4 regions of the Paeniglutamicibacter antarcticus genome follow, and region 3 is predicted to be linked to each of the others. Evidence: riboswitches for the same ligand, from Rfam matches in the RefSeq annotation. Region 3 holds a riboswitch; each other region holds the start of a gene.
The links. Region 3 has a riboswitch for S-adenosylmethionine ahead of ABEA12_RS00395 (hypothetical protein). Riboswitches for the same ligand answer to the same signal wherever they lie in the genome.

Region 1: another riboswitch for S-adenosylmethionine. It lies ahead of ABEA12_RS01375 (hypothetical protein); the one in region 3 lies ahead of ABEA12_RS00395 (hypothetical protein).
Region 2: another riboswitch for S-adenosylmethionine. It lies ahead of ABEA12_RS08475 (bifunctional o-acetylhomoserine/o-acetylserine sulfhydrylase); the one in region 3 lies ahead of ABEA12_RS00395 (hypothetical protein).
Region 4: another riboswitch for S-adenosylmethionine. It lies ahead of ABEA12_RS01630 (ABC transporter substrate-binding protein); the one in region 3 lies ahead of ABEA12_RS00395 (hypothetical protein).

Annotation. Positions count from the first base shown of each region.
Region 1 covers NZ_BAABLK010000005.1:91,580-96,449, forward strand. The annotation lists gene ABEA12_RS01360 (APC family permease) at 1-907, shown strand, start outside; gene ABEA12_RS01365 (APC family permease) at 917-1,291, shown strand; gene ABEA12_RS01370 (histidine phosphatase family protein) at 1,372-1,983, opposite strand; SAM riboswitch class IV at 2,030-2,154, shown strand; gene ABEA12_RS01375 (hypothetical protein) at 2,253-2,603, shown strand; gene ABEA12_RS01380 (acyl-CoA thioesterase) at 2,600-3,064, opposite strand; gene ABEA12_RS01385 (App1 family protein phosphatidate phosphatase) at 3,065-4,144, opposite strand; gene ABEA12_RS01390 (pyridoxamine 5'-phosphate oxidase family protein) at 4,276-4,707, shown strand; gene ABEA12_RS01395 (3-hydroxyacyl-CoA dehydrogenase family protein) at 4,720-4,870, opposite strand, start outside.
Region 2 covers NZ_BAABLK010000027.1:137,140-142,009, forward strand. The annotation lists gene ABEA12_RS08455 (CPBP family intramembrane glutamic endopeptidase) at 1-701, shown strand, start outside; gene ABEA12_RS08460 (hypothetical protein) at 844-1,137, shown strand; gene ABEA12_RS08465 (hypothetical protein) at 1,221-1,514, shown strand; gene ABEA12_RS08470 (VOC family protein) at 1,582-2,226, opposite strand; SAM riboswitch class IV at 2,393-2,508, shown strand; gene ABEA12_RS08475 (bifunctional o-acetylhomoserine/o-acetylserine sulfhydrylase) at 2,581-3,927, shown strand; gene metX (homoserine O-acetyltransferase MetX) at 3,942-4,870, shown strand, end outside.
Region 3 covers NZ_BAABLK010000002.1:80,562-85,431, forward strand. The annotation lists gene ABEA12_RS00380 (aminotransferase class I/II-fold pyridoxal phosphate-dependent enzyme) at 1-174, shown strand, start outside; gene ABEA12_RS00385 (PDR/VanB family oxidoreductase) at 171-1,178, shown strand; partial or broken gene ABEA12_RS00390 (succinate--CoA ligase subunit alpha) at 1,379-1,543, shown strand; gene ABEA12_RS00395 (hypothetical protein) at 1,639-1,923, opposite strand; SAM riboswitch class IV at 1,947-2,077, opposite strand; gene ABEA12_RS00400 (zinc-dependent alcohol dehydrogenase family protein) at 2,244-3,299, shown strand; gene ABEA12_RS00405 (DEAD/DEAH box helicase) at 3,323-4,870, opposite strand, start outside.
Region 4 covers NZ_BAABLK010000006.1:28,547-33,416, reverse strand. The annotation lists gene ABEA12_RS01640 (LLM class flavin-dependent oxidoreductase) at 1-246, shown strand, start outside; gene ABEA12_RS01635 (DUF1345 domain-containing protein) at 312-923, opposite strand; SAM riboswitch class I at 1,371-1,465, shown strand; gene ABEA12_RS01630 (ABC transporter substrate-binding protein) at 1,570-2,442, shown strand; gene ABEA12_RS01625 (ABC transporter substrate-binding protein) at 2,381-3,235, shown strand; gene ABEA12_RS01620 (ABC transporter permease) at 3,243-4,202, shown strand; gene ABEA12_RS01615 (ABC transporter permease) at 4,224-4,870, shown strand, end outside.

The sequences.
Region 1 (4,870 bases), on a different contig from region 3:
GGGCGTCCCGTTCTTGGTACTCTTTGGGCTAACTTACATGGCGCCGGTGACCGTGTTCACCACATACGGAGTGGTGACAGGGGTGACCAACGGACACCTGCCGGCTGCCTACATCGTGGCACTTGTAACCATGCTGTTCACAGCGTTCAGCTATGCACACATGTCTCGAGCGGTGCCCCAAGCTGGTTCCGCGTATGCCTACACCCAGAAGGCTTTTGGCAGCAGCGTGGGATTCGCCACCGGTTGGACATTGATGCTCGACTATCTATTTATCCCTATGATCAATTTCATGCTGATCGGGATCTACCTCAACACGCAGTTCCCTGGAGTCCCCGCGTGGATATTCTCCATTGTGTCGCTGGCTCTAGTGTTGGGTTTAAACGTCATTGGCATTAAGTTCATCGGCAGGTTAAGCGCTACGGTGGTCGCCTCTTCAGTGCTCATGATCGGCATCTTCGTAGCTCTGGTGCTCAATCAAGTATTTAGCACCGATGCACCAAGCCTGCTGGCACCTTTCTCATTTGGTGTCGACGGTCTCGGTCCAATCTTCTCGGGTGCTGCCATCCTGTCTCTCTCGTTTCTAGGCTTCGACGCAATTTCAACATTGTCGGAGGATGCCAAAAATCCGAGTAAGTCGATCCCAGCATCAATCGTGCTTACCACGCTGGCCGGTGGAACGATCTTCATCATCGTAGGTTGGGCCGGAGCCCTCGTTCATCCTGATCACACCACGTTCACAGACTCAGATGCCGCAGGCGTCGAACTCATGGCGGGGGTCGGCGGGGTAGCGCTCACAGCGATCTTTGTGGCGGTCTACGTCGTGGGAGCCTTCGGCTCGGCTATGGCTTCTCAGGCCAGTGTGACCCGAATCCTCTACTCCATGGGCCGAGATGGACTATTACCATGACGTCTGGGTATGCTCAACCACCGTTTCGCAACCCCGGTATACGCAACGTTGGCGGTCTCTTTGGTATCACTGACATGCCTCTTCGCCAGCCTGGAGCTTGCTGCCTCTGTGGTCAGCTTCGGAGCGCTCGTGGCATTCTCGATGGTGAACCTCTCCGTCATCAAGAACTTCTTCATCGATGCCGAGGCACGCGGGCCTCGCTCAATAATCATTTATCTTCTGATGCCGCTGGTTGGCTTTGCGTTGACCATTTGGCTGTGGACTTCGCTTTCTGGAACCAGCTTGGGCGTAGGTCTGACCTGGTTCGCCCTGGGCACCATTTTTTTGGCTGTTCGAACCAGAGGATTCCGGGTCACTCCCCCGAAGCTGAGCTTCGAGGACTGACTTCACCCGGGATTTAGCAATGCCGCCCTCGTCGCGTTCCACAGCAGCGAGGGCGGTGATTCCGTTTATGGGAATCATTCCTAGTCCAGGTGCCTGTCCTGCCAGCGGCGAAGCCTCCAATTGGAACCCGCCGCCGTCTCCAGTGTGACCACGCCGGTGTTGGCCAGTGGCAGCGGTGAGAGCAATGTCGAATCGAAGTTGATGCTCCGGGTCGCAAGCCAGGTCACCAGCATCGCGGCGTGGCTGACCACCACCAGCTTTCCCGCACCCTCCGCCCTGGCACCTTCGATGACCGCGTCAAAGCGTTCCAGTGCGCTGCGACCGTCCTCCCCGCCCGGGATCTTGGCCTCCAGGTCTCCCGATAACCACCGCACGAATACATCGCGGTAGGCAAGCTGGGCGTCGGGGTCGTTGCGCATTTCCAGTTCCCCGGCGGAGATCTCGGTCAGCCCGGCGTGCTCGGCCACGTCCAGGCCCCGGGAGCGGGCCAGCGGAGCGGCCGTCATCTTGGCGCGCAGCAAAGTCGAGGAATACACCGCATCGACGTCATCGCCCTCGGTGCCCAACCGTTCCACCAAGGCTTCGGCCTGGGCCAGCCCTGTTTCATCCAGCGGGGCCCCCGGGGCTGCGGTATCAAGTGCCTGGGCCAGGTTCGAGGCGGTCTGGCCGTGGCGGATCAAGATCAGTCTCATGCCTTCAGCCTAAATCGTCGTACGGGTTTTGCTAGGATGAAAACAGCTTCACGAGATGCGTACCAGCCCAGGGCTCCGACCCGGGACGCACACCAACCCCATGCTTCACGGGTGGTTCGGATGACGAAGCGGTCCTTGGCAGCAGCCGCTGCCTGGGGACAAGAGCACACGAAAGGCGCCCCCCATTGCGCAACCAGCCACTGACAGCTGAACCCTGCACGTCCTACCACCGCGGCCACCACACCCACCCCGGTGCCCTCAGGAGACTGATGACCCGTCCCACGTTGTGGGCCCCGGCCGACATCGAGGTCATGCGGACCTTCAATTTGGAGCTCACGCTTCATGTCTTTGCGGCCGGTGCGCACCAACGTATCCATACCCACGACATCGGCGCCGTCCATCGGCTTTTGCGCATTGCGCCAAGACCCGGGTCCGGAGGTTCGGTGGGCCGGGTGAATTTCCTCAACGGCGCGATCGCACTGCCGGCGGATCCTTCGCTGGGCGCCGGCCTGCGGTATTTCTCGTTCACCACCGAGCCGCTGTCCCCCTGCCGCTTCGAACGCAACGAGTCGCTGGCCCGGGACTTCGAGGCGTTAACCGCCGACCTGCAGCTGTCCTAGCGGAAGATCGGATCGGCGGAGTAGCGCCCCAAGGCTTGCCTGCTCGCGGCATCCAGGCGCAGCAACCGCTGGGTGCCAACGGAGAAGAACGCCAGGGTGGTGGCGGCTCGCACGCGCACCCCGCCGTCCACCGGATCGTGGAACTCGTAGCAGATATCAAAGCTTGCGGCCTTGATGGTGCTGATCCACAAATCCACGCAGGCCGGTATATTGCGGTAATCCAACGGCTTCAAGTACCGGACCCGGTGCTCGACCACCAGTATCTGCGTGTTTTCAGGAACCGTGGAAAACAGGTCGACCAGCGGTTCGGTGCCTGGCTTGCCGGTGCCTCCGGGCACCCCAAAACCGGCAATGCGCGCTTCTTCCATCATCCGGACCAGGTTCACGTTGTTGATGTGGCCGTATGCGTCCATGTCGCCCCAGCGCATGGGGACGTTGACGCGGATCTTCGCATCGCTCACCTACATCGTTCCTTGCGCGCCGTCGGAACTAATGATGGCCAGGGACTCCAGCTTTTCAGCGATGCGTGCCCCATCCGGCTCGTAGACCCATGGCACGCCGGGGGTGGAGTTCAGCAGCCCCTGGCTGCGCCCGCCGGCGAGCACCGCCTCGGAAGGTGTTAGCTGGCGGATCACGATGGCCTCGACGTGTTCCGGGAAACGCCTGGCGAATTCGGCGTAGAGGTAGGGGTCGTGCTGGCCGTCGTCACCGATCAGCAGCCACTTCATGTCCGGGAACTCCACAGCCAGCCGACGCAGCTGGTCTGCCTTGTGCTGCATTCCCGAACGGAACCAGCCGCGATCGGTGGGGCCCCAGTCGGTCAACAGCAGCGGCCCCTGGGGATACAGGTTGCGCGAGAGGAAGCGAGTCAGCGTCTGGGCGACGTTCCAGGCACCGGTGGACAGGTAGAAGGTAGGAGCACCTGGCTTGTCGCGCATCAGCCGCTCCATCATCACCGGCATCCCGGGGGTTGCCAACCGGGCATGTTCGGAAAGCACGAAGGAGTTCCATGCCGCCAGCAGCGGGCGGGGCAGGGCGGTGACCACGATGGTGTCATCCACGTCCGAGACCACTCCGAATCCGGCAGCCCCGTCGACGATCAACACCGGCGAGGTGGCAGCGGGGCTTCCCTCGGTGTGCAGGGTGATGTGGTGCCAGCCAGGTTCCAGCGTGGCAGCAACTTTGACGTCGAGCACTCCCCCGCGGTCGGCCTCCACGAAAAACCGTTCACCGTTGATGTGCACCTCGAGTTTCCCGTGCGGGACGATCGGGGAGACGAAATTCCGCCAGCCGCGCACCCCGTCGGCAAGGACCTTGGCACGGTGGCGCGAGTCCTCGAATGCGCCGGGCTTGGCCAGGACCACGCGGGCGAAGATGCGCACCCACCCGTTTTCGGCGTTCGAGAGGCCGTAGCCGGTGTAGGGCAACACCGTAGGGACCAAACCGCGCTCGCGGGCCCGTGTTGCCCGAAGCTCCAGGGCTCGGTCCTCGAAGCGTGCGGCGATGTGCCGGGCACGTTCGGCTCCTGTTTCCTTGACCATGAAACCCAGTCTTCCACGTACCGCGGGCACCGGGTGGATCGAAAGGATGAACCGGCGACCCTTCGGGGGTCATTTATTCGGTGAACCGCGACACACTGGTATTTTTCTACGCTTAGTAGAATGATGAAGGCATGATGTTTGACCATGACGCAGATCAGCCCGTACTTACGCTCACCGAGGAACAGTCCTGGAGCATGCTTGAGAGGACCTCCCACGGACGGCTGGCCACTGCGGTGGGCGGTGCCGTGGATATATTCCCCTTGAACTTCGGCCTGGTGGACGGGACCATTTACATCCGCACGGCACCGGGCGAAAAACTTGCGGCACTCACGGTGCACGATACCGTTGCGTTCGAGGCCGATGGCATCCTCTCCGACGAGGCATGGTCGGTGGTCGTCCACGGCACCGCACTGCAGCTACAGACCATGGCGGAGATCGAGGTGGCCCGCAGTTCCGGAGTCACCCCCTGGATCCCCACACCGAAGGAATCCTGGGTGAAGATCGAGGTCAAGCACATCAGCGGGCGCCACTTCCGCCTCGGGGAACAGCCCGAATCGGATTAGGCCTGCCGGCGGCTACGAATAGTCGTAGAAGCCGGAACCGGATTTACGCCCCAGCTTGCCCTCGGCTACCAGCGCCGAGATGCGCTCATCCGGTGCGTCTTCGGGCGCACCGCTTTCGGCGTAGGTTGCCTGCGCAATGAAGTCGATGACATCCAGGCCCACC
Region 2 (4,870 bases), on a different contig from region 3:
TGTCACTGGGGAAATCAGGGATCTACGCCATCGTGAACCTGGTCGACAAAATGACGCGCGCGCCCCTGGGTTCCCAGACGACCTCACTGAACAACCCGTTAAACCAGCGCGAGTACTTTGACCTTACCTACCAGCTGCTGGACATCTTCTTTGCCCTGGTTCCGGTCATGCTGGTGCTCTACCTGCTCTGGCGGATTCCCGGAAGAAACCCGTTTGCGATGCTGGGCTTGGAGTTCAAGCGGCCGTTCAAGGACCTGGGCTGGGGAGCGGGGCTTTTCGCGGCCATGGGCCTTGGCACCCTCGGCGTCTATGCGCTGGGTCGCGCCCTTGGGCTGACCACGGTCCTTGTTCCTGCGGCGCTGGATGATTATTGGTGGACGATCCCGGTGCTGGTCTTCTCAGCGATCCGCCACGGGATCCTGGAGGAAGTCATCGTCGTTGGATACCTCTTTGAACGCCTCGGGCGACTGGGGTGGGGCAAATGGCAAATAGTCTGCTCCAGTGCCGTGCTGCGAGGCAGCTACCATCTTTACCAAGGAATCGGGCCCTTCATCGGCAATGTGGCCATGGGAATTGTCTTTGGTTTTGTATACTCCAGGAAGGGCCGGGTCATGCCGCTGGTCATTGCCCATGCATTTTTGGATATCGCAGGTTTCGTCGGCTATGCGTTGTTGGGTCCCGCCATCGGACTTGGCACGTAAAGAACGGTTTGATCACGTTCTTTCCGGAGCCTTGCGCCCAGTGCGGGCCTTGCTAGGCTCGATGGAGACAACGGATCATCAAACAATTCGCCTTTCCCCGTTTCGGTGCCGGGGCCGGGAATGGCCGATCAAGGAGTAGTGCATGGTGCAGGTGGTGGGCTCAGGGAAGATGTTCCGGCTGGGATTGGTGCTCGCGATTTTCGGGGCTGTTTTCCAGGTCTTCGCTTCGCCGCTGCTGAACTGGATGATCAACGAGAACAGTTTCTCCAATCCCGGCCTTGGAATCGCGCTCGGATTCATCGCCGTCATCCAGCAGGGAGCATTCCTCGGAGGGTTGTTCCTGCTGGCTGGATCATTCGTGGTCCGCTCGGCCGAAGAAGCCGTTGCCGCGGTGCACAATAAAAATGGTTTCACCGAACATTCCCCGCAGGACTAGCCAGCGATTCCGGGTGCGGGACCCTGCGGCCGTTCGGCTGATGAGCAGATTCGCTCCCAAACCCGAAGAAAGCGAGGACGACCATGCCCAAGCTCATGGGCTCCAAAACGATGCTTGTCCTCGGTGCGGTGATGGCCCTGGTTGGAGTGGGACACCGGTTGGTCATCGGTGCGCAGTGGGGCTGGTATTACGAGGCAACGCTGCCGGTTGAGGATGCGATCCCGGGGGCGGGCAACTTGTTGCAGCAGGTCTTGTTCATCGGCGGCCTGTTCCTGCTCATCGGTTCGCTGATAGTGCGGCACTTCGAGATCCTGAAAACCGAAGTGCAACAGGCCTCCCGCCCGGATGCGCCCGGCTCCGGCAAAACCAGAACTTAAGCACTGTGGACCCCACCGAAAAGATTCAATGGGGTCCACAGTGCTGGTGGCTCGTCGCGCTGTATCGTTAGAGCGTGATTGCACCCTTGGGTGTTTCAAAGGTGACCGAGAGGATTCCAGGTATCCCGTGGGGTGCCTGCCAATCCACATCTACGTCCCCTACCGGTAGCTGCTCGGGCTGTCCGAGCCAGTCTGCGACGCGTTCGCTGGATCCGGCAATGCTGATCGAAGAGATCTTGCCTACCGGGTCCAAGGCCTTTGACGGGTGAAGGTCTTCGGTTCCCTCATCCCAGCGCAGCAGATACGGAACCTGCGGATCGGCGATCAAGCCATTGATGCCTATCTGGCGCCAAGTGAGTTCCTGTCCGTCGGGGAACTTTCGGTTTCCCGGAACGGAACCCCTGCCCAGACGTTCCTCAGCCGGAGCCAAGTCGTCAACGGCAACGCACCAGCCCATCCAACCGCCGCCGAGTTCGGAGCGGGCGCGAACGGCCTGCCCAAACGGCGCCTTGTCGGAGGACGGGTGATTCAAGACTTCGACAACTTCCAGATACTGACGATTCTTCAGCGGGAAGATGACATTGCGCGTACCAAAACGTGGGTGTACACCGCCCTTTACAGATTCGAGTCCAAGGGCCTCGCCGATCCGGGCGGCAGTTGCCGCGAGACCGTCGGGTCCACAAGCATAAGAAACATGGTCCAACCTCATCATGTGTCAATCATGGCACTTTGTGACCTTGCTCTCGACTTAGGTGGACCTAACTTGCATTTAAGCGCCGTCGGGAAATCGCCTTCAGGGCGCGGGGGACACAGTCGGCTGGTCACAATTTGAGATGTGCTTGCGGACTCATGGTGTCGTGGGCCAGACTTATTGACAAGGTCATGAGTTTCAGTAAAAAGCCCCGGCTTGCTGAACGGCAACCCTCCACCGCGGTGGGGTGCCCCGGGTGAAGACCAGGCCCTGCGTCAAGAAGACGTAGGACAAGCGCGGGAATGCACCAGCACATAAACGACTCCATGACGGAGCCGGCAATGGGCATACCCCTGAATCCTTGAGGGGGAAGCAATGAGCCAAGATAACTGGTCATTCGAAACACGTCAGATCCACGCAGGGCAGGAGCCCGACCCGACAACTGGTGCACGCGCCCTGCCGATCTACCAGACCACGGCCTTCGTGTTCCCGAGCGCGGAAAGTGCAGCTGCGCGGTTCGCCCTGACCGAGCTCGAACCCATCTATACCCGCCTCGGCAACCCGACCCAAGATGCAGTGGAGAAGCGCGTCGCCAGCCTCGAAGGTGGCGTTGGAGCACTCCTGCTGGCCTCGGGACAGGCGGCCACCACTTTCTCGATCCTGAACATCGCCGAAGCCGGCGACCATATCGTGGCAAGCCCCAGCCTCTACGGCGGCACCCAGAACCTGCTGAAGCACTCATTGCGCAAACTGGGCATCGAAGTCACCTTCGTCTCGGAGCCCGATGACCTTGAGGGATGGCGCGCCGCGGTCAAGCCAAACACGAAGGCATTCTTCGGCGAAGTGGTTTCCAACCCGCGCCAGGATGTGCTCGACATCCGGGCCGTCTCTGAGATCGCCCACGAGGCCGGTGTCCCCTTGATCGTCGACAACACCCTCGCCACCCCGTACCTGATCCGTCCGATCGAGTGGGGTGCGGACATCGTCGTGCACTCCGCCACCAAGTATCTCGGCGGACACGGCACCGCGATGGCAGGTGTCATCGTGGACTCGGGCAACTTCGACTTCGCCGCCGACCCGGAGAGGTTCCCCGGCTTCAACACCCCAGACGAGTCCTACAACGGCCTGGTCTACGCGCGGGACCTTGGGGTCAACGGAGCGCTCGGAGCCAACCTTGCCTATGTGCTCAAGGCACGTGTGCAGTTGCTGCGTGACCTTGGATCGGCCGTATCCCCCTTCAACGCCTTCCTGATCGCCCAGGGCCTTGAGACGTTATCGCTGCGCATGGAACGCCACGTGTCCAACGCCGTGCAAGTGGCCCAGTGGCTTGAAACCCAGCCGCAGGTGCAGCGCATCATCTATGCAGGCCACCCCTCAAGCCCCTGGTTCGAGCGCGGACGCAAGTATGGGCCCAAGGGCACCGGAGCGATTGTCTCCTTTGAGATTTCCGGCGGCAGGGAGGCCGGACAGGGCTTTGTCGATGCCTTGAAGCTGCATTCCCATGTAGCCAACCTCGGGGACGTCCGTTCCCTGGTGATCCACCCGGCTTCCACCACGCATTCCCAGCTCACCGACGCGGAGCAGATCGCCGCCGGTGTTTCCCCCGGACTGGTGCGCTTGAGCGTGGGCATTGAAAACGTTGCGGACATCATCGACGACCTGAAAACCGGATTTGAGGCGGTAGCGTCGTTGGCAGGTGCTGAACTGCAGGCCACCCGGTGAGTGTGGAGGCCGACGTGGATCTCTATGACTCGGAAACCTTTGCGGCGTTGGACTATGCCCCGGACGGGATCCTGAAGCACCTGAACACCGGTGCCTATACCTTTGAAACCGGTGCCACGCTTCCGCAGATCGTGCTCGGTTACGAAACCTGGGGCACGTTGAACAAGGACGCGTCGAATGCGGTTTTCGTTGCCCACGCACTGACCGGGGACAGCCACGTTGCCCAGGGTGCCTCCAGCGAGGCCGGGTGGTGGGATGGCTTTGTGGGTCCGGGCCAGACCGTGGACACCGAGCGTTACTTCGTGGTGGCGGCCAACATGGTTGGCGGCTGCTCCGGAAGCACGGGCCCGGCCAGCCCGGATCCGAACGGAAAGGCGTGGGGCTCGCGTTTCCCCTTCACCACCATCAAGGACTCGGTCCGTCTTGAATCCCGTTTGGCCGATGCCTTGGGCATCAAGGTGTGGCACACCGTTCTTGGCGGTTCACTGGGTGGGGCACGGGCCCTTGAGTGGGCAGTGGAGTTTCCCGAGCGGGTGCGCAACTGCGTGGTGGTTGCGGCCACCGCCGAGTCGTCGGCCGAGCAAATCGCTTTCGCGCAGGCTCAAACCGCGGTCATCCGTTTGGACCCGGACTTTGCCGGAGGGGACTACTACGAGAACGAACGGGTCCCGTCGGCGGGCCTGGGAATTGCGCGGCGCATTGCCCACATCACCTACCGCACGGCGGCGGAGTTGGATGTCCGCTTTGGGCGGGCAGCGCAAGGCGCGGAAGAGCCTGTTGCCGGGCCCGGGAAGGGCCGTGGCAGGTACCAGGTTGAAAGCTACCTTGACCACCAGGCCGACAAGCTGGTGAGCCGCTTTGATGCCAACAGCTACGTTGTGCTCACCGAAGCGCTCATGAGCCATGACGTGGCCCGGGGCCACGGGTCCATGCAGGGGGCCCT
Region 3 (4,870 bases):
TCCGTGCGCGCTTTCCAAGGTGCTGGTGTGCGGGTAACGATCTCGGTGCGTGAGGCATCGGAGGCCGTCTTGGCTGCGTTGGATTCTCTTTCCACTTTGCCGTCAGGACAAGCAGCATCCCCCATCGCGGCGCCGTCCGCACCAAAAAACCACAGCACAGGAGGTGCGTCGTGACCACCGCAATCGACACCGGACTGGTCCCGGAACCACGAGAGGGCCCACCCATCGGAGGCGACGGCTTTTTCGAGGTGGAAATCGCCGAGATCCGCCGAGAATCCGATTGCGTGGTGTCTCTGCACCTGGAACATCCCTCAGCGACGCCGTTGCCGGCGTGGACCCCCGGCTCGCACATCGACGTGCTGCTGCCCAACGGACTGCTGCGCCAGTATTCGTTGTGCTCCGAACCGGGCACCGGGCGTTGGCGGTTGGGGGTGCTGCGAGAACCGAGCGGCCGCGGAGGGTCGGCATTCGTGCATGACGACCTGCAGCCAGGGGCCAGAATCAAGGTCCGCGAACCGAGGAACAACTTCGCACTCGGGCATGCCAACGAGTACCTATTCATCGCCGGGGGCATCGGGATCACTCCGATCCTGCCGATGCTCGCCCAGGCCGATGCGGCCGGGGTTCCCTGGAGGCTGGTCTACCTGGGCCGAAGCCTGGACTCGATGGCATTTACAGCGGAGCTGGCACGCTACGGGGACAAGGTGCATTTGCATGCCGATGACACCGCTGGCTTGTATCCGCTAAAGGATTTGTTGGGATCCACCGATGCCGACTTCCACACGTACGTATGCGGTCCCGGGCCGCTACTTGACTTCATCACGTCCCTGACTACAGGCTGGGACGACAGAACCCGGTTCCACTTTGAGCGGTTCGTGGCCGACCCCGCGGCCACGCTCCCGGCAGACGGGGACCACGAATTTACGGTTGAAACCACGACTGGTGTTGAGGTCCAGGTGCCGGTGGGCACCAGTATTTTGGATGCTTTGGCGCAAGCCGGGATCCCGGCCTTAAACTCCTGCCGGGAGGGGATCTGCGGGACCTGCGAGACGGAAGTCGTTTCGGGGGAGATTGACCACCGCGACTCGTTGCTCTCTGAGGAGGAACGCGACGCCGGGGACACTATGATGATCTGCGTCTCCCGGTGCAAGGGATTGCGTATGATCCTGGACATCTAGGCCGGTCAGAAGCCTATCTGTTTTCGAAAGCCCGTCGGGATTCACGAAGAGCTTTGGAGGTCGATTGCCAGGGTCTGAGGGCGGGGCATGTGGTCAGGTTCGCGATGCCAAGCGACGTGGCCCACCCACGGTACTCCCTAAAAGACTCTCGTTGCCTAGTCCAAGGCAACCAGAAATGGTCTCGGGTTCCGGGCCTGAGCACCGGCCCGGAGCCCGAGACCATAAGCCATGCTGGCGCCGTCGTCTCGGGCTCGGCCGGTACGGCACAGGCCAAGAAGGAAGCACTCGAGGCTGCCGGTGTGAAGGTCGGCAAGACCCCGTCGGAAACCGCGACGCTGCTGCGCGAAATCTACGCCGCACTCTAAGCGTGTGGATCGCCCTTTCGGTGGCGGCCTCCTTGCTACTCACCTAGCAAACGAGGCCGCCACCGGTCTTTTTAGTCCTGCCGCGCCTGATCTTCCTAGCTGCGCAGGCGGAAGAATGAGCTCCCGACCAGCTTGTGGGCCCCGGGAAGAAGGACCACCAGCAGCTCGGGGTTGAATTCGACCTCGAGAGGCCCGTGGCCGGCCATGGCCGTGAAGAGCTTGTGCGGCGCCAGCGCTTCTAAGACCCACTCGCGCGGCCCTGCGCCCACATGCAGCAGGCCGGTATCGTCGTGGACCTCGATCCATGCGGTGATCCAGTCGCCGGCAAAGCGCGGCAATGGATTGGTCTGCGGTGAAGAGGCCAATGTTGGGCTGTACATGATGGCGCACACGTCCTTGGGGTTCGTTGTCCTTGCCCTTCGCGCGGGATGCAACCGAGGGGCCGCTTCGTCATCCGAACCACCCACCGTGCAACTATGGGGTTGGTATCTGGCCGGTCGGAGCCTTGCCGTGCGGCAGCCAGAATTCGTGAAGCATTACCAACTGTACTTGGCCGCGGGCACGATTTGCGAGCAACAGGGTTTCCCGGGCAACAAACGGTCATCAACGCGAGGTTGATTGTGGTTATACGTTGCAGAACGAACACGAAACAGGCATAGGCTGGATCGTGGAAACACCAACCCGACCTTGCGGAGGAAGAATGCGCGCCACCTTGATCCACGGACCGCGGGACATCCGCGTCGAGGACTGCCCATACCCGCAGCTCCTTGCCGACACCGATGCGTTGGTGCGGGTCACCGCCGCCTGCGTCTGCGGTTCGGACCTATGGCCTTACCGCGGCGTCACCGAGACGACGGAGCCACGGCGCATCGGCCATGAATTCATCGGCGTCATCGAAGCCGTCGGTTCCAGGGTCACCAGCCTGGCGGTGGGGGACTTCGTGGTGGCACCCTGGGCCAACAGCTGCGGTTCCTGCCCTCCGTGCCGCAACGGAGTCCAGGTGGCCTGCGAGCACCGGGCCACTTGGGGCGGTACCGACGAGCACGGGCTGCCCGTTGACGGTGGTCAGGGAGAGGCGGTGCGCGTTCCCAACGCCGAGGGAACGCTGGTTCCGGTACCCGGGGTCAGTGATCCCGATGAAAAGCTGTCAAAGTCCTTGCTGGCGCTTTCCGACGTGATGGGCACCGGGCACCACGCGGCACTGGGAGCGCGTGTCGCACCGGGCCGCACGGTGGTGGTGGTCGGGGACGGAGCCGTGGGGCTCTGCGGGGTGCTGGCCGCCAAGCGACTGGGCGCCAGCCGCATCATCGCGATGGCCAGGTACGAAGACCGTGCCGCTCTGGCACGCGGGTTCGGGGCCACCGACGTGGTGGCCGAACGCGGCGCCGAAGCCGCGGAGAAGGTGCGCGGGCTGCTCGGTGGAGTCCTTGCCGATTCTGTGCTTGAATGCGTGGGAACCGCCGAGGCGATGGACCAGGCGCTGGCCTGCACCCGCCCCGGTGGCGCGCTGGGGTTTGTGGGGGTACCCCACGGCCAAGATGGACTGCCGATGGGTGTGCTGTTCTCGAAGAACATCTCGGTGGCGGGCGGGGCGGCCAGTACCCGCGCCTACCTGCCCGAGCTGCTCGAAGACGTGCTGGCCGGATCGATCAACCCCGGCCTGGTCTTCGACTCCGTCATGGGCCTTGAGCAGGCACCCGAGGCGTATGCGGCCATGGACGAACGCCGCTCCATCAAGGTCATGCTTGTGCCATAGGCGCCGGGGGAGCAGCTGTGCCTCTAGCGCAGCAGCTCCCTGATGTCGTCGGCGTTGAGCACCTTGCCGAATCCGGCACCCTCGTCCATGACCGAGGAGATGAGCTGGCGCTTGGAATCCTGCAGCGCCACCACCTTCTCCTCGATGGTGTCCTTGGCGACCATCCGGTAGACCATGACGTTGCGGGTCTGGCCGATGCGGTGCGCCCGGTCCACTGCCTGGGACTCGGCTGCCGGGTTCCACCAGGGATCGAGCAGGAAGCAATAGTCGGCTTCGGTGAGGTTCAGCCCGAAGCCGCCGGCCTTCAGGGAGATCAGGAACACCGGTGCGGCGCCGGACTTGAAGGAATCGATAACCTCCGCGCGTTTGCGCGTAGAGCCGTCCAGGTAGGCGTACGGGGTTCCCGCGGCGTCCAACCGGTCTGCTGCCTTCTTCAGGAAAGACGTGAACTGGGAGAATATCAGCGCGCGGTGGCCCTCGGCCAGGACATCCTCGAGTTGCTCGAAGAGCACGTCCAGCTTGGCGCTGGGGACATCGGCGTAGTCGGGATCCACCAGGGACGCATCCAGTGCCAGCATGCGCAAAAGGGTCAGTGATTGGAAAATCGTGAACCGGTTCTTGTCCATGTCGGTGACCAGGCGCAGCACCTTCTGGCGTTCGCGCTGCAGGTGCGTGTCGTAGACCCGGCGGTGTGCCTCGCCCAGTTCCACGTGCAGGACCTGTTCCTGCTTCGGGGGCAGGTCGGTGACCACGGCGGCCTTGGTGCGGCGCAGCATGAAGGGTCGGACCCTCCGGCGCAGGCGGGCCAAAGGCTCGGGCAGTCCCTGGCGTTCAATGGGGCGTTGGTAGTTCTCCGCGAAGCGCAACGCCGAGGGGAAAAGCCCGGGTGCGACGATGGCGAAGATCGACCAAAGCTCCATGAGATTGTTTTCCATGGGTGTGCCGGTGATCGCCAACTTGAAGCGTGCCGGCATGTCCCGGGCCACGTGGTGGGCCTTGGTCGCCTTATTCTTCACAAACTGTGCTTCGTCAAGGATCAGCCCGGCCCAGGTGATGTCGGCATAGGCGTTGTCATCCAGGCGCAGCAAGGTGTAGGAAGTGACGACGATGTCGTTCTCGCCGGCTATGGTCGCCAGCGAGGCCGCGGCCCGCGACTCGGTGTCGGTGATCGTGGCTACACGCAACGACGGGGCGAAGCGTGCCGCCTCGTCCTTCCAGTTCGAGACAACCGAGGTCGGTGCGATCACCAGGAACGGTGCACGCTGCGCGGCCGTCCCCGAGACGTCCTCGTGGGCCTCTGGGTTCTCCCACACCTGATGGGCGTGGAGGATCAACGCCAACGCCTGGACGGTCTTGCCCAGGCCCATGTCATCGGCGAGCACCCCACCCAGTCCGTTGCGCCACAGGGTCGCAAGCCAGCCGACACCTTCGGTCTGGTACGGGCGCAAGGTCGCATTGAGCGTCGCGGGAAGCTCGGTTTCGGTGGCCTTCAGGTCCACCAGCGAATTCAGTGCACTCACCCACGCATCGGGGCCCTCGACGTGTGCAGCCAGGGCGTCGAGTTCCTCCCA
Region 4 (4,870 bases), on a different contig from region 3:
GCCGACAAGCTCATCGAATGGGTCCAGGACACCGACGTTGATGGATTCAACTTGGCTTACGCCATCACGCCGGGCACCTTCGAGGACATCGTCGAATTCATCGTTCCTGAGCTGCAGGCCCGTGGCGTATACCCGAAGGACTACGTCGAAGGCACGCTGCGCAACAAGCTCTTTGGCCGGGGCGACCGGGTCGAGGATTCGCACCGTGCGGCGAACTACCGGTTCTCCAACGCGCTTCTCAGCTAGGCCGCGGACGCTCAGATGAAATCTTGGGAGTGGTCACACCATGGTGTGTCCACTCCCAAGGCCTTTCATGCGGCAAGGCTGACCACCAGGTTGATGGTGGTGGCCAGGATGCCGGTGCCGAAAAGAAATGCCAGCAAACTGTGACGCAGGACCGCCGAACGCATCTCGCGCGTGGTGATGGAGGTGTCCGAGACCTGGTAGGTCATGCCCACGCTGAAGGCCATGTAAGCGATGTCGGTGTACTGCGGCGGCTCGTCCTGGTTGAAATCGATCCCCCCTGGTGCACCGGCGTAGTAGATCCTGGCGTAACGCAGCGTGTAAAGGGTATGGACCATCAACCACGACATTGCGGTGCAGGTCAAAGCCAACAGGGCCAGGGGCAACCTGGCCGATGCGCTCAGGTTGCTGCCGCTGGCCATCACCAACGCCACTGCGGCCAGCGACCCGATGGCGGCCAGGATGATCAACAGGTCGGTTACCTGCACCCCCGGGTCTTCTTCCTGGGCGTCGTCGCAAGTGCGTGCGTGACCCATCGATGCAATGGTCAGCCAAACCGATGCGTTGTAGATCAGTGCCGCCGCTGTCCATCCAACGGCCGGCGCGTAGTTCCACTGGCCCAGGACCCCGGCTAATCCGGCGGCGGTGATTCCGCCGACGAGCATTCCCAGCAAGCGCATCCTTCGATGCCTTGCACGCCGTGTGCGTGTGCCTTTCATGAGGTGATCTTGCCACGTTCCGTAACTGGACGCTGGTTTCGGATTATGGTTCACACCTCGGTTGGCACACGTGCAGCGGCGGTGTTCCGAGCGAATCCGGACGCAGCGCCAAAGCCCTGCAGATGGACCCGCCGAGATTGGCGTCATGCAGCGTTGTCAGCTTGCAAGCCTCTGGCGATCAGCCCGAATCCGAACAAGGACCGGATTATCAACATGACCAGCCCATGACGCAAGAATGATTACGTTGACGCTTCACAGTCCGACTTGTAAAGATTTATGACATGAATACGCCTCACAATCGACGCTATGCGTCGGTTTGTTTCACGGAAGCGACCTTTCGGTTGGTCATATCGAAGAATCTGCAACAGACTTGAATGGTTCGACAGTGGCGCAAGGCTACACCCGAACACACCATCCAGAGCGGCTGAGAGACCTGGCTCGTTGACGCCGCAGCAACCACCCCCGTCATTGGGGACCGGTGCTACCGCCAGGACCGATGGAGATAGCCAAACTCTGCGCCGGTCCACTACGAACCGTCATGCCCATGACGGTAAGCGGACGACCAGCCATGTGGCGGCATTCCTCGGGTTAACCGAGAGGGAACACCATGGGCAACACCAACCCACCTGCGAAGCGACGTCGCAACGCCGGTACCGGCGTCAAGGTCCTGACGATGCTCGCCGCGGCAACGCTCGCGCTCAGTGCATGCGGATCGGGGACACAAGACGCCGGCAATGCAGCACCGAACAGTCCCATCGGCAATGAGCCGGTGCAGGGCGGAGCCTTCGTTTTTGCGGAGGTGACTCCCATCAGCAACTGGCAGACACAGGCCGCACGCTTCTATGAGAAAGCGAACGTACTCAACAGCCTTCTTGACCGCCTGACGTATTTCGATGCCGAATCGGGCAAGCTCGTGGGCTGGATAGCCTCCGACTTCACCGCCAACAAGGACCAGACCGAATTCACCTTCACGATTCGTGACGGGGTCAGCTTCTCCGATGGCACCGCCCTTAATGCCCAGGCTGTCAAGAAGAACCTGGATGCCTTGGGGCTTGGGGTCAAGGCCGCCCAGATCGCACCGAACGTGGACTTTGGTGCCTACAAATCCGCAGAGGTCATCGGGAAGAACCAGGTCAAGGTGACGCTCAAGGCGCCCGACGCTAACTTCCTGCGTGCCACCTCCTCCGTAACAGCCGGTCTTGTCTCCCCTGACACACTCAAGCTCGACAACGCTGGACAGTCTGCGATCGCCAAGATCATCGGATCCGGGCCCTTCGTATTCGAATCCGAAAAGACCGATGAGGAAGTCACCTTCGCCAAGCGCGAGGACTACAAGTGGGCACCGGAGAGCGCGGCGAACCAGGGAGCCGCATACCTGGACTCTCTTGTGGTGAAGTACCTGCCCGAGGTTGCCCATCGTGCTGGAGCGGTACAGAACAGGCCAGGTCGACCTGGTGCGCGGGCTGCAGCCGGTCGATGAGCAGGCGCTCAAGAGCAGCGGGGACAATGTGTTGCCAGCCCAAGGCGTTGATTTGACGACCAACATGGCCGCGGTGCGCATCGGCAGCGGCAAGCTTACCGATGCCAAAGTCCGCCAGGCGCTCCAAGCAGGCATCGATCGGCAGTCCATCAAGGACACCGTCCTCTCCGAGAGCTATGTCGTGGCAGATTCGGTGCTGAACCACGCAGCGCCCGGTTTCATCGACCTTTCCGCGGACCTGGCCTACGAGCCGGAAAAATCCAAGTCGCTCCTCGATGAAGCCGGCTGGGTTGTTGGTGCCGACGGCGTGCGCGAAAAGGATGGCAAGAAGCTGGAGGTCACAGTGACCAGCTCCAACAACTCGGTGGTCATCAAGCCGGCATTCGAGCTCATCGAACAACAGTGGCGTGAAATTGGTGTCAAGCTCATCAACCGTGCCTCGGACAACACGTTCCTTGCCACCGCAATGATCGACCCCAACATCGAGTTCTTCGGAACCCGCCAATTCGCATACGGGGGACTTGGACCGGTCTTCGGTCCCGAGAACAACACCCAGACCCTCAACGCCGACACCGAGCTCAACGCCCTGTTTGCCAAGGAACGCGCAGCGACCAGCGAAGCGGAGCACAACGAACTCATCGCCGAGGAACAGCGCCAGCTCGTCAGTGAGAAGGCACTGGCCTTGGTCCTTTGGGACGAGGTCCAGGTCTACGGCGGCAATTCAGACGCCCACGTCGAGTTCACCTCCGGAACCGCCCCGATCTTCCAGGGCGCCTGGAAGACCGGAAAGTAGCTGACCCATGGCCGCATACATCGCCCGCCGCATCGGACAAGCCTTGCTGGTCATTTGGCTTGCCTACACATTGGTCTTCCTGGCCGTGCAGTTGCTTCCAAATGACCCCGTAACGATTTTCCTGTCGGCTGATGCCGCGGCCGACCCAGCAACCATCGCAGCGATGAAGGCCCAGTATGGATACGACCAGCCACTTTTGGTGCAGTACGCCAGCCAGCTGGCGGGTCTCTTTCGCGGAGACTTCGGCTATTCCCTGGCCTCGGGCCAGCCCGTCGCCGAGCGCATCGGTGCCGTGGTCGGTTCGACGCTATTGCTGGCAACAAGCGCCTTTGCCACGGCTGTGGTGTTTGCCGTTGTGCTGGTCGCTTCGGCCACGTTGGCTCGTCGGACGTGGTTGAAGCGGTTCATCGTCAACTTGCCGCCTCTCTTTGCCGCGGTGCCGGTGTTTTGGCTGGGCCTGGTGCTCCTGCAGGTCCTCTCGATCCAGTTTGGCGTGATGTCGCTTTTCCCGGATGGGTCCTTCGCCTCCATCGCCGTTCCCGTCCTGGTCCTGGCGATCCATGTTTCCGCCCCGATTGCCCAGGTGCTGCTCAAAAGCGTCGAGAACGTCTACGCGCAGCCGTTCGTGGACGTACTGCGGGCCAAGGGCGCTTCGGAATCGTGGATCTTCTTTCGCCACACCCTGAAGAACGCTGCGGCACCGGCCATGACCATCAGCGGCATCACCGTAGGAACACTGCTGGCCGGTTCGGTGATCACCGAGACGGTGTTTGCACGATCAGGCCTGGGACAAGTGGTGCTGCAATCCGTGACGGCACAAGATGTTGCGCTGGTCCAAGGCCTGGTGCTGCTCACCGCAACGGCCTTCGTCACCGTGAATCTCGTGGTCGACCTGATCTACCCGCTATTGGATCCACGGATCCTCAAGAGTGGAACGCACGGTGCGCCGCGCGCGCTCGTTGCCTAAGAAAGAACGGAGAGAACCCGCATGAGCATCAAGCTAGAGGAACCGCTGGCACAAGTTGACGCGCACCGGTTGGCCTCGATGGACAGCCTGCCTGCTGCCGGGCACCTACCAAGCCCGAAACCCAAGCCAGGGGCGCTTCGGTCCCCGGTTTTCTGGCTGACCTGCGCGCCGTTGGCCATCGTCCTTGGCTGGGCGCTGTTCCCCGCGATCTTTAGCGGGTTCGATCCCATCAGCGGTGTTCCGGCGGAAAAATTCCGGGCTCCTGGAGCCGAATATTGGTTTGGCACCGACCACCTGGGACGCGACATGTTCGCCCGGGTGGTTCACGGAACCAGCCAAACATTGGTGACGGCAGGTCTCGCCGTCACCATCGGCCTGGTGGCCGGTACCGGGCTGGGGCTTCTGGCAGCGACGGCGGGCCGCGCTGTAGATGCACTGACCATGCGTCTGGTCGATGTCCTGCTGGCTGTGCCCGGATTCCTGATCTCGCTGATCATCGTCACGGCATTTGCCCCGGGGCCGATCTCATTGGGCATCGGCGTAGGCATCGCATCCATTGCGTCATTTGCCCGGGTGGTCCGTTCCGAGGTACTGCGGGTGCGCAGCCTCGACTACGTTGAAGCGGCGTTCATGAACGGCGGAACCTACTTCTCCGTGGTCTTCAAACA